DNA from 2 places in the Caldicoprobacter guelmensis genome. Region 2 is predicted to be linked to the other one. Evidence: a T-box and tRNA genes for the amino acid it is inferred to sense, from the RefSeq annotation. Region 2 holds a T-box; the other holds one or more tRNA genes.
What was found. The T-box of region 2 lies ahead of pheS (phenylalanine--tRNA ligase subunit alpha). A T-box ahead of a tRNA ligase gene usually reads a tRNA of that ligase, here a tRNA-Phe.
Positions count from the first base shown of each region.

Region 1: it encodes a tRNA-Phe, which carries the amino acid that the T-box ahead of pheS (phenylalanine--tRNA ligase subunit alpha) is inferred to sense. The anticodon was not compared.

Region 1 covers NZ_JAFBDW010000001.1:289,341-295,619, forward strand. The annotation lists gene JOD02_RS01545 (hypothetical protein) at 1-74, opposite strand, end outside; gene JOD02_RS01550 (dihydrodipicolinate synthase family protein) at 177-1,109, opposite strand; gene dapA (4-hydroxy-tetrahydrodipicolinate synthase) at 1,191-2,105, opposite strand; gene JOD02_RS01560 (FadR/GntR family transcriptional regulator) at 2,334-3,038, opposite strand; tRNA gene JOD02_RS01565 (tRNA-Leu) at 3,219-3,308, opposite strand; tRNA gene JOD02_RS01570 (tRNA-Cys) at 3,316-3,390, opposite strand; tRNA gene JOD02_RS01575 (tRNA-Gly) at 3,395-3,469, opposite strand; tRNA gene JOD02_RS01580 (tRNA-Phe) at 3,487-3,562, opposite strand; gene hisIE (bifunctional phosphoribosyl-AMP cyclohydrolase/phosphoribosyl-ATP diphosphatase HisIE) at 3,727-4,485, opposite strand; gene hisA (1-(5-phosphoribosyl)-5-[(5-phosphoribosylamino)methylideneamino]imidazole-4-carboxamide isomerase) at 4,532-5,245, opposite strand; gene hisB (imidazoleglycerol-phosphate dehydratase HisB) at 5,281-5,874, opposite strand; gene hisC (histidinol-phosphate transaminase) at 5,878-6,279, opposite strand, start outside.
Region 2 covers NZ_JAFBDW010000002.1:386,847-393,125, forward strand. The annotation lists gene rplT (50S ribosomal protein L20) at 1-213, shown strand, start outside; gene JOD02_RS04445 (TrkH family potassium uptake protein) at 386-1,726, shown strand; gene JOD02_RS04450 (potassium channel family protein) at 1,744-2,403, shown strand; gene JOD02_RS04455 (TrmH family RNA methyltransferase) at 2,419-3,216, shown strand; gene JOD02_RS04460 (YqzL family protein) at 3,286-3,384, shown strand; T-box leader at 3,388-3,618, shown strand; gene pheS (phenylalanine--tRNA ligase subunit alpha) at 3,674-4,693, shown strand; gene pheT (phenylalanine--tRNA ligase subunit beta) at 4,708-6,279, shown strand, end outside.

The DNA of each region.
Region 1 (6,279 bases), on a different contig from region 2:
CGCTCCCTGGCGCTATAGGTTTTGGTTTTGGAAAGGTCCAATCGCTGTGGCCTCAAATGTTCCTTCGGTATCAACTTTTCCTCACCCTCACATCATTATATTCAATTGTTAATAATCTTCCGTTAGGTAATAACAAATTTCTCTTTTTCTTTAACTATTAGCCACTCTTTTAACCACTAATTCAATTCTTTACATATCAAAAGATTATCTATTGATTCCTCTTCAGCAATAATCTCGTCTAACTGCGATTTTATACTTAAAATAAAATCTGTATCGCATTCTAACATGGGGCTCAACGGATAACCACAGTCTCTTCCCACTGCTTTTAATACAGCCTTCATTTTCGCCGTAAATTGAGGTCCCCCAATTGCTTTCCATACGGGATATACTTTATTTTGAAGCATTATCCCTTCTTCATACTTCCCTGCACGACACAAGTTCCACATTTTTACTGCAATCCTTGGAAAAAGAGACAAGATTGCCGAAATTGCCCCATCTGCTCCTAATTCAAAACAGGAAAAAAGCATTTCATCTGTTGCAGCAAAAACAAGTCCCTTATCTTTACATGCTTGTTTCATTGCATACATCTCCATAATGCCACCAATGCTTTGCTTGATCCCAATAACGTTATCAATCTCCAAAAGTTTGAGAAACATATTCACAGATACTGGATTTTGAGGAATAACATTGTAAATTATAATAGGAAGTCCAACTTCATCGGAGATCTTCTTAAAGTATAAGTAATTACCTTCTTCATTGGGTACAAGCACATTATAAAATACAGGCGTTACCATTAAAGCATCGGCTCCTGCCTTTTTAGCAATAAGACCTGCACTAATAGCATCACGCACCGAACATCTAATTATACCTGCAATTACTTTAATTCCACGTGTATCCTCTTCTCTTATTATCTCTATCATGCGGGCTAGTTCCTCGTCTTTTACCATGGCCCCCTCGCCGGTACTTCCTCCTGGACTTAACCCATGCACTCCACACGATAACAAATACCTCACCTGTTTGCGAAATAATCCTTCATCTAATTTCTCAAACTTATCAAATGGTGTAAGCAATGGTACTATAATACCTCTTATATCATCACCTTTACCCACTTCAAACACCTACTTTCTTTTTACCAAAAATAACAAGTCATTTATTTTGCAGAAATTAAAAAACTATAAAGGCTGGAAATGTTATTTAATTAAACCTATTTCCCTTAATGTATTTAAAAGAATCTGCCTTTCAGCTTCATTTATTCCATCAAGAGGCCTTCTTGGTTTACCTACTTTAATACCCGTCACTATTTCTATCGCCGCCCTTAACATGGAATTTGGATGTATCCGTCCATTAATCCCATTCGTCTTGCAGAATAAAAATATCTTTCTGTATATCTCTATAGCTTCCTCTAACTTACCCGCAGCACAAAGCTCAAACACCTGCCTTATTTCTTTAGAAAGTATATGAGCACCTCCACTCACTATAGCCACTGCGCCTTGTGCAATGGTAGGCATTAACATTATATCATCTCCATTGATAAGCAAGAAATCTGGATTTATATCCTTCACCGCATAGTAATAATCCGTCAACTGAACAGGATTTACCCCAGCCTCATCTTTAATCCCTATAAATCTCTTGTTCTTTGCAAGCTCTCTTAAAGTAGAAGGCTCTATATTAACACCAGTAAAAAGGGGTATATTGTAAAGTAGAATATCCACATCACACTCATCAGCAATTGCAAGATAATGTTCTTTAATAGCCTGCTGAGTGGGCTTACAATAAAACGGTGCGACTATCATACAAGTATCAATTCCCAGGGATTTTGCAGCTTTAGTTAAAGCAATTGTTTCCCTTGTTGATCCACACCCAGTACCTGCTATTATCGGTTTCTTCCCGTTTAATACTTTAACTGCAATTTCAAAGAGATTTACCCGTTCTTCAAACGTCAAAGTATTAAATTCACCCGTTGTTCCTGTAACGATCAATGTGTCAAAACAATTATTTTCAATCAAATAATTCAATAATTCCTTAAATACTTCATAATCTACCTCTTCATTTTCTTTAAAAGGTGTAATAATTGGTAAAAGAATCTTCCCAAAATTCTTTTTCATATACCACACACTCCTTACACTACAGAGATTTCTTTGCAAATTTTAAAATAACTTTATAACTTGTATAAAAAGCGATTACACCTTTTTATGTATATGCTTTCCTAAAAAATACATGTTTTAGTATCTTAGGTCAGTTTTTATTCATATCTGACATCATACAATTAGATATAACCTCTTATTCTTCTTCTCCATATCAATCTCCTTATTCTTACCCTTCACCTCCTTCCCTCATGAATTCGCCCTCATTACTTTTTTTATATCTTCTAAAGATATTTCCAAATGTCTTACCATCGCACTTTCAGCTTTTTTAACATCCTTTTCCTTTATCCCTTCCATTATTTCTTTATGCGGCTCAAGCGCATGGATGGCATTTTCAGTAACAGAAAAAGCCATTCTCCTGTAATCACCAAAAGCTCTTGCCACCTTTTCGCTAATACTTACCAACAATTTATTATTTGACGCTCTTGCTATAGAGTTATGGAAAGCTTCATCTAGCAATGCTAACTTTACTGCATCTTTCTTGTCTTTTATTTCCTGTTCAAATTCATTATATAACTCCTCCATTTCTTTTAAATGTTCTTCTGTTCTTCTTTCAGCAGCCAACCTAACAGCCAGTGTTTCAATAGACATTCGCACTTCCATAAAATCCATGATTTCCACACCATGTTCAGTAAACCAATTTACTATATTACCTATCTCATCTTCTCTCGTCTTAAGGACAAAAGCACCTCGTCCCGGTCTTAATTCGATATATCCCATTGTTTGAAGAACCCTTAGAGCTTCTCTCACAGTGGAACGACCTACATTTAATTGTTTACTTATTTCCATTTCTGTTAGGAATTTATCTCCAATTTTGAATTCTCCTGAAACAATATATTCTTTCAAACTATTTACAATCTTTTCCGTTCTAGAAATTCTTTCAAGTGGCTTCATACCCATCTCCCATTATTAAATTGTCCACTATCTAGTACACCTTTCCAGGTCACTTCAAGAGCTTATGTAGTCCCTTTAACGAAGCTTAGTATTTTTATCTACCCATAAAAACGACCTCCTCACCAACACTGGATTTGTGTGAGGAGGTTAATCCGTTACAACTTACCGAATATTTCAATCTGGTGCCGGAGGCCGGACTCGAACCGGCACGGTCTTCTTCAGACCCCAGGATTTTAAGTCCTGTGCGTCTGCCAGTTCCGCCACTCCGGCAAAAATTTGGAGGCGCCGCCCAGATTCGAACTGGGGAATCGAGGTTTTGCAGACCTCTGCCTTACCGCTTGGCTACGGCGCCATACTGGAGCGGGAAACGGGATTCGAACCCGCGGCTTTCACCTTGGCAAGGTGACGCTCTACCACTGAGCTATTCCCGCATATTAACTTTTCATGTTGGTGCCTCGGGGCGGAATCGAACCACCGACACGCGGATTTTCAGTCCGCTGCTCTACCAACTGAGCTACCGAGGCGTACTACCCGCCCCTTTTCACCGTCACCTTATCATAACGTCTTCTGACTCTTTCTAGTATATAGTACCTGTGACTATAAGTCAAAAACAATCCACGTGGATTTATCTTGATTATCTTTACATTTCTTTTAAAATCTCACATTATCTTTATAAATATCCTTTATTCTATCTTCGCCTTTTCAATTCATCATATATTTCATCAAGAGTTATCCCCTGTTCAACCAATAAAACTAAGAGGTGATACATAAGGTCACTTACTTCGTATATAACCTCAGATTTTACCCTGTTTTTTGCTGCAATAATCACCTCAGATGCTTCCTCTCCTACCTTTTTTAAAATTTTATCAATACCTTTTTCAAATAGATAACATGTATAAGACCCTTCTCTGGGATGCAGTTTTCTGTCCACTATAACGTCATACAATTCCCGCAATACCGAGGCCTTCGTATCAGGACAATTTTGTTTTTCAAATAATTCCTTATGCATTTCCGAAGAAGGTTGTTCAGCCATACTATTCACTTTATGTTCATTTTCCTTTTTTGCATCAGCGTACACTTCATCAGGAATAAACACCCTCTCCCCCTTTACGACCCATTCATCGCTGACTTTATCAGCACACCGATAAAAACAGGACTTATAGCCGGTATGGCAGGCAGCCTTAACCTGTTCTACCTTAAATAACAGAGCATCGCCGTCGCAGTCGATGAATACCTCCTCTATTTTCTGAATGTGGCCCGAAGTTTCTCCTTTCATCCACAATTTTCTACGGGTTCTGCTCCAAAAATGAGTTATTCCGGTTTCAAGGCTTTTTTGCAATGCCTGGCGGTTCATATAGCCCAACATCAGCACTTCTCCCGTATTTTTATCCTGAATAATGGAAGGTATCAGTCCATCGCTGTTAAATTTCACCTCATCCATCAACATGAGTAAAAATTCCTCCCTTTCGCCAACGTTTACATCAATCTGTACTTTACTCCAATTCTAAGGCTTGTTTTAAGTTTATATTGCCGCTGTACAGGGCCTTACCTACAATGACACCAGCCACTCCGATTGACTTAAGCTGAACTATGTGTTCGAGAGAGCTTACACCACCTGATGCTATTATACTGAGGCCTGTTTTTTCTACCATCTCTCTAGTAGATGATATATTTGGCCCCTCCAGCGTCCCATCACGTAGCACATCGGTATAGACTACTGTCTCCACGCCCATCTCTTTAACTTTTTTACCCAGCTCTACTGGCGTTACATCGCTTTCATTTACCCAACCTCTTGTGACTACTCGATTATTTTTTGCATCTATGCCAATGGCTATAGATGTCCCAAAACGCTTCACAGCCTGCTCAATCAATGCGGGATCCTCTATCGCTATTGTGCCCAGTATAACCCTGGCCACTCCAATCTCCTCCAAAAGAAAGGCTATCCTTTCCATAGAGCGTATACCGCCACCCACCTGAACAGGTATACCTGTCCTTTTTACTATTTCCTTTATAACACCTTCGTTTTGCGAATGCCCTTGGAATGCGCCGTCCAGGTCCACCACATGGAGAAATCGCGCACCCCTGGCTTTCCATTGCAGAGCAACTTCTACCGGATTTTCGCTGTACACTGTTTGTTGATCCATCCTGCCCTGCCTTAAACGAACACATTTCCCTTCTTTTATGTCTATTGCCGGATATATTATCATATCCCAAATTGCCTCCTGTATTTTTAAAGATACTATCAATCAATTATTCCTTTGGTAGAAGGAACTTTATCCACCCCTTTTTCTATACTCACCGCCTGACGTAAGGCCCGGGCAAAAGCTTTAAAGACGGCTTCCAGCATGTGATGGGCATTTTTGCCGTACAAAACCCTTATATGTAGCGTAACTCCACATTGGCTGGAGAAAGCCCTGAAAAATTCCTCAGCAAGCTGGGTGTCAAAATTTCCTACCATAGGAGCAATCGGCGGTATATCCCAATGCAGATACGGCCTACCACTTATATCCAGGCTTACCATGGCCAGCGACTCATCCATGGGTATAAAAGACGTCCCGTAACGGCATATTCCTTTTTTGTCCCCAAGGGCCTGCGCAAAAGCTCTCCCCAAGACGATACCCACATCCTCTACCGTGTGATGGCCGTCAACATTTAAGTCACCGTGACATTCCACAGTAAGGTCAAAGCCGCTGTGCCCTGCTAGGATGTTGAGCATGTGGTCAAAAAATCCGATACCGGTATCTATCCGAGCTTGTCCCTGGCCTTCCAGGTTTATCTCCACCCTTACACTTGTTTCCATCGAATGCCTTTCTGCTCTGCCTATCCTTTGATCCATCACTTATCCCTCCAATATGCACTTTAGCGCTTCTACAAAGGTATCGTTGTCCTGCCTTATACCTACCGTGATGCGTAGATGACTTTTTAGTCTAGGGTCGCTTGGGAAGTTGCGAACCAGTATACCTTGCTCTTTCAGTTTTTTGTAGACCATTTCGCCATCATCAACCTTTATCAGCAAAAAATTGGCCTTTGAAGGATAAACCTCTACTCCCTTTACAGCGCTTAATCTGTGGTACAATCGCTCCCTTTCATTCACTATTGTAGCAATCCTGATACGAAAGACGTCGACGTTTTCAAGCACGAGCTGTGCAACCCTCTGTGAGAAGCTGTTTATGTTGTAAGGAGGTTTTACAGCATATACCTCTTCAACTAGCCTTCGATTTCCTATCATATATCCTATGCG
Region 2 (6,279 bases):
AGAAGGCTCAAGAAAAGGGACTTCCGCAAGTTGTGGATTGCTAGGATCAATGCGGCGGCAAGGCAGAACGGTTTAAGCTACAGCCGGTTTATAAATGGCCTGCGCAAGGCAGGGATTCAGATAGACAGAAAGATATTGGCGGATATGGCTGTCAACGATGCCAACGGTTTTGCACAGTTGGTAAACATAGCTAAAGAAAAGTTGCATGCGTAAGTTTCAAGCAGCCGTAAGGTAAGGGGGAAAAGGCCTCATTGAAAATGAGGTCTTTTGTTCATTTTTACGTAAATTGAGTTTTAAGAAATTCATCTTATCTTGAGCTTACACGATGAATTTTAAGTGAGATTACGGTTTGTGGAATGGGATGGGAGGGTAAATCATTTATAATATGATTATTAAAACTCTAAGGCTTTTGCCTACACAAATCCTGGTGCTTGGCTTTGCTTCCATGATCTTAGTAGGTGCTTTGCTTCTCACTTTGCCTATAGCTTCCAGTTCAGGTGAAAGCATAGGCTTTTTAAATGCCTTGTTTGAAGCAACTTCAGCGGTATGCGTCACCGGCCTTGTGGTGGTAGATACTGGTGATGATCTAAGCCTATTTGGCCAGCTGGTCATAATTTCACTTATTCAGATGGGCGGCTTAGGGTTTATGACCATGGCAACGTTGGTATTCCTGCTTTTGGGAAAGCGAATTACCTTGAGGGAAAGGCTTGTGATACAGGAAGCCCTCAATGAGTTTAAATTGCAGGGCGTTGTGCGTCTAACCAGAAACATAATTGGGATTACTTTCCTGATAGAGGGGATTGGCGCCTTAATCCTTGCTTTGCGGTTTGTTCCGTTATACGGCTGGGGTAAGGGGCTTTATTTCAGCATATTCCACGCCATTTCAGCTTTCTGTAACGCCGGCTTTGACCTCATGGGAGGGTATAGGAGTTTTACTGGCTTTACCGACGATTTCATCGTAAACTTTGCGATAATGGGTTTAATCATATGTGGAGGGCTTGGCTTTTCTGTCTTGCTGGATATTTACAGAAACAAGCGTTTTGAGAAGTGGTCATTGCACACAAAGCTGGTGGTGTGCGTTACTGCTATATTGATTGTGACGGGTGCCTTGTTCTTCTTTATTGTGGAATTCAATAATCCGGCTACCTTGGGCGGCCAGAATTGGAGGGGCAAGATTCTAGGGGCATTATTCCAATCTGTGACCCCTAGAACCGCTGGATTCAATACAATTGATCAGGCTTCTCTCAGGAATGCCTCGAAGTTTATGACCATCATCCTGATGTTTATTGGGGCTTCACCTGCGGGTACGGGTGGGGGAATCAAGACCACTACGGCCAGCGTAATTCTGCTTACGGTGCTCAGCGTAATCAAAGGCAGGCGTGATGTAGAGGTTTTTAATAGAAGGATCCCTTATAGTATTGTAAACAGGGCGCTGGCGATAGCGGTTATAAGTTTCATTATATTGGTGAGCGTTAGCATGATATTGTCTCTGATTGAGCCCTATCCGCTGGTTGACGTGATCTTTGAAACGGCCTCTGCTTTGGGAACGGTGGGGTTGAGTACCTTTAATAACTCTGAATTAAACGATATTAGCAAAATATTCGTTATTATGACCATGTTTGCAGGTAGGGTAGGTCCTTTGACGCTGACGCTGGCCTTTGCAAAGAGGCTGGCAGGCGACAATGGCAATGTGAAATACCCTGAAGGTAAGGTAATGGTGGGTTAAAAAGGAGGTATTTTGTTATGAAGAAGCAGTTTGCAATTATCGGCATAGGGCGTTTTGGTTCAAGCGTTGCAAAGACTTTGTGTGCCCTGGGCCATGATGTCCTTGCTGTCGATAGGAGCCAGGAAAGGATACAGGAGATAGCCGATTGTGTGACGCATGCTGTTCAAGCCGATGCTACTGATGAGGAAACTCTGAGATCGTTGGGCATAAGGAATTTTGATGCTGTGGTGGTTTCGATAGGGGATGATATACAGTCCAGCATATTGATCGCATTGCTTTGCAAGGAACTGGGGGTCAAATTCGTAATAGGTAAGGCACAAAATGACCTGCATGCGAAAGTGTTGTACAAGATAGGCGTTGACAAGGTGGTATTTCCTGAAAGGGATATGGGAGTCAAAATTGCACATCATTTGGCATCAACCAACGTACTTGACTATATCGAGCTTGCATCTGACTATAGCCTGGTGGAGGTTACAGCCATTCCTGAATGGATTGGAAAGTCACTGAAACAGATCAACATGAGAGTGGTATACGGCCTCAATATTGTGGCCATAAAACGCGGCGATGATGTGCTGGTCTCTCCAAAAGGTGAGGACGTGATTTATGAAGGCGACGTATTGGTGGCCATTGGGCGGAACGACCACATAAAGATGTTAGAGGAGAGGGCACAGGAGTAAAAGGTGGTAATGCGCTTGGAAGAGTACGTCACTAGTACGCAAAACCCTTCTATCAAGCGAATTAAAATGTTGCACAACAAAAAATATAGGGATATCTACGGGCAGTACTTGGTAGAAGGAGTTAAGATGGTAAAAGAAGCGTTAAATGAAGGCGAAAGCATCTGGGCTTTGGTGGTATCAAGAGGGTTTAACTGGCTTGAATTTAAAAACCAGGTAGGCATACCGATAGATAATTTGAGGACTTTAGTTGTAGAAGATAAGCTGTTTGCGAGCATCAGCGATACACAAACGCCTCAGGGGATTCTAGCGGTGGTAAACAAAAAGGAGTATCGTCTTGAACACCTGTTGAGCAAACAATCGTTTTTTATAGTGGTTTTAGACCAGATAAGAGATCCGGGGAACCTGGGAACCATAATAAGGACTATGGATGCAGCAGGGGGAGATGGAGTTGTTTTGCTCAAAGGCTGTGTGGACCCCTTTAATTTAAAGGTTGTGCGCTCCACCATGGGCTCGATATTTCGCATGCCCATCTATGAGGTGGAGGACCACATCGAGTTTTTCAACAGGCTTGTGGAAGCCAAAGTCCATATTCTGGTCAGCCATCTGAACGGTTCCAACCTATTTGAGTGGCCGGGGGGATATGATAGAATAGCTGTTGTCGTTGGGAATGAATCAGAGGGCGTGCGTCAAGAAATATGCGGGTTTGCTTCTTCGCTAGTAAGGATACCCATGCCGGGGAGAGCAGAATCCCTTAATGCTTCGGTGGCTGCAGGTGTATTGATATATGAGGTGCTGCGCAAATCAGGCAAATAATGCCTTGAAATTTCTTGAATCCAGGTAGTGCGTATGGTATAATTAGCCTAAGAAAAGCCGGTGAAGGAGATGGGACCGGTGAGGCTGGCTGACATAATATGGAAAATTTTTGAAAAGACGGGTTCCATAAATGCTTACATCCTTTACAAGGAACTCGTAATGCTTTAATAGATAAAGGCGATGATGGAGAGGAGTATACCCTTAACGTCTTTATACAGAGAGGGGGACGCCATGGGCTGAAAGCGCCCCTATAAAGACGAGGGTAGAAGTTCGCTCCGGAGCTGGGGGCTGAAGTGGTAGTAGGTCCTGCCGGGTTTGACCCGTTATCGTTGAAGGAGGTTTCGTTTTTCACGAAACGAAATTGGGTGGTACCACGTGGCGTGTTAAGCCTTCGTCCCATGCTCGGACGAAGGCTTTTTTAATACATGACCATATCCATGAAAGGAGAGGGCTGTAGATGAAGGACCAGCTGGAACAGATTAAAAGGGAAGCTGAGCAAGCTCTTGCGCACATAGATAGTCTTGAAGGGTTGTCGAACTTTCGAGTAGAATTTCTAGGCAAAAAGGGCAAATTAACCCAGATTTTGAGAGGCATGGGAAAGCTCTCTGCTGAGGAGAGGCCCCAAATAGGCCAGCTTGCTAACCAGATACGGGCTTATCTTGAAGATGAGATTGAAAAGAAGAGAAAGGTGCTTGAAGAGGAGACACTCAACCGACGATTGAAGGATGAAGTGATCGACGTTACCATGCCGGGCAGGCGCCATTATCGTGGCAAGCTGCATCCCCTTAATATGGTGTTAAACGAAATTAAGGATATTTTCCTGGGAATGGGTTTTGAGATCGCCGAGGGGCCAGAGGTTGAATGGGATTATTACAATTTTGAGGCCCTTAATATTCCTAAGAATCATCCTGCACGGGATACGCAGGATACCTTCTATATTACAGACAATATACTTTTGCGTACCCATACCTCGCCTACCCAGATCCGCGTAATGGAGAGGCAGAAGCCTCCTATAAAGATCATAGTGCCCGGCCGGGTTTATAGGTCGGATGCGGTGGATGCCACCCACTCTCCCATCTTCCATCAGGTGGAAGGGTTGGTTATAGATAAGAACATCACCATGGGCGATTTAAAAGGCGTACTTGACGTGTTTGCCAAGGAGATGTTTGGACCTCAGACAAAGACGCAGTTCAGACCCCATCATTTTCCGTTTACCGAGCCCAGCGCAGAGATGGATGTGAGCTGTACCACATGCGGTGGCAAGGGATGCCGTGTATGCTCGTATACTGGTTGGATCGAAATTCTAGGTGCCGGTATGGTGCATCCAAAGGTGTTAAAGTATGGTGGGATTGACCCTGAGCAGTACAGCGGTTTTGCCTTTGGCATGGGCCTTGATCGCATAACCAACCTGAAATATGGGATAGATGATATAAGGCTGCTGTTTGAAAACGATATGCGTTTCCTGGAGCAGTTTTAAGGGGGTGGAGATAAATGCTGGTACCGCTTAAATGGTTGAAAGAGTACGTGAAAGTAGATGTACCTGTTGAACAGCTGGCGCACCGACTTACCATGACGGGGACAAAAGTTGAGAGTATAACCAGGCTGGGCGAAGGCATAAGTAATGTTGTGGTGGGAAAAATACTTGAAATAAAGCCTCATCCCAATGCCGACAAGTTGGTGGTATGCGTTGTTGACGTTGGAAAATGCAAGGTGCAAATAGTGACCGGTGCTCCAAATGTGAAGGAGGGACAGCTTGTACCTGTGGCACTCGATGGCGCTACATTGCCTGGAGGGTATAAGATAACCGCCACCACATTGCGAGGGGTTGAATCCCAGGGAATGTTGTGTTCCGGAGAGGAGCTAGGGCTTACCGAAGAAGACTATCCGGGAGCAGGGGTGGACGGTATATTGATTTTGCAGGAAGAATACCCTTTGGGGATGGACATAAAGGAAGCATTGGGATTAGATGACCATGTGCTGGAGTTTGAGGTTACTTCCAATCGTCCAGATTGTTTAAGCGTCATAGGCATAGCCCGCGAGGCATCGGTGGCTTTGAACTCCTCTTTTACATTGCCGCATATAGAGGTAAAGCCGGGTATCGGGGATGTCAATGCCGAGGCCAAGGTGGTGGTTGAGGCCCCTGACTTGTGCCCCAGATACTGTGCGCGCGTAGTAAAAGATGTAAAGATTGGCCCATCTCCGAGGTGGATGCAGCGCAGGCTGATTTCTGCAGGTGTTAGGCCCATAAACAACATCGTTGACATAACCAATTACGTCATGTTGGAGATGGGACAGCCCATGCACGCCTTTGACCTGGATAAGGTGGCGGGCAGAACCATCGTGGTGCGTACAGCGCGCGAGGGCGAAAGGCTGGTCACACTGGATGACAAGGAAAGGGTGCTCAGCCCGGATATGTTGGTTATAGCCGATGTAGAGAAGCCCATAGGCCTGGCGGGAGTTATGGGTGGGGCCAATACTGAGATTACCGATGGAACAAGGAACATTTTGCTGGAAAGTGCGCTGTTTGATAGGGGAGTCATACGACAGACGGCAAAGGCGCTTGGAATTCGTAGCGAGGCCTCGCTCAGGTTCGAAAAGGGGTTGGATATACACAACGCAAGAGCTGCTTTAGACCGTGCTGTGCAGCTTATTCAAGAGTTAGGCATTGGGACAGTTGTTGAGGGAGTGATAGATGTCTGCCATGGTTCTCTAGAGAAGAGAATTTTAGAGATACCCTGGAAGAGAGTAAACAGCCTTCTAGGTCTTAACCTATCGGCTGATGAGATGGCCGATATTTTGGCTAGGCTGGAGTTCAAGGTTGAGGTAAAGGGCGAATACATGCGCATAGAGGTTCCATCGTTTAGGCAGGACATAGAGGGTGTGGCCGATATAGCCGAGGAAGTAGCCCGCATCTACGGCTACAATAATATACCCATGACTTTGATGGAAGGCACACAAAGCCGGGGCAGGAAGACCAGGCGACAAAAGCTTATGGACAGGGTAAAAGATGTACTGGTTGGCACGGGCCTTTATGAGGTAGTAACCTACTCTTTTACCAGCCCA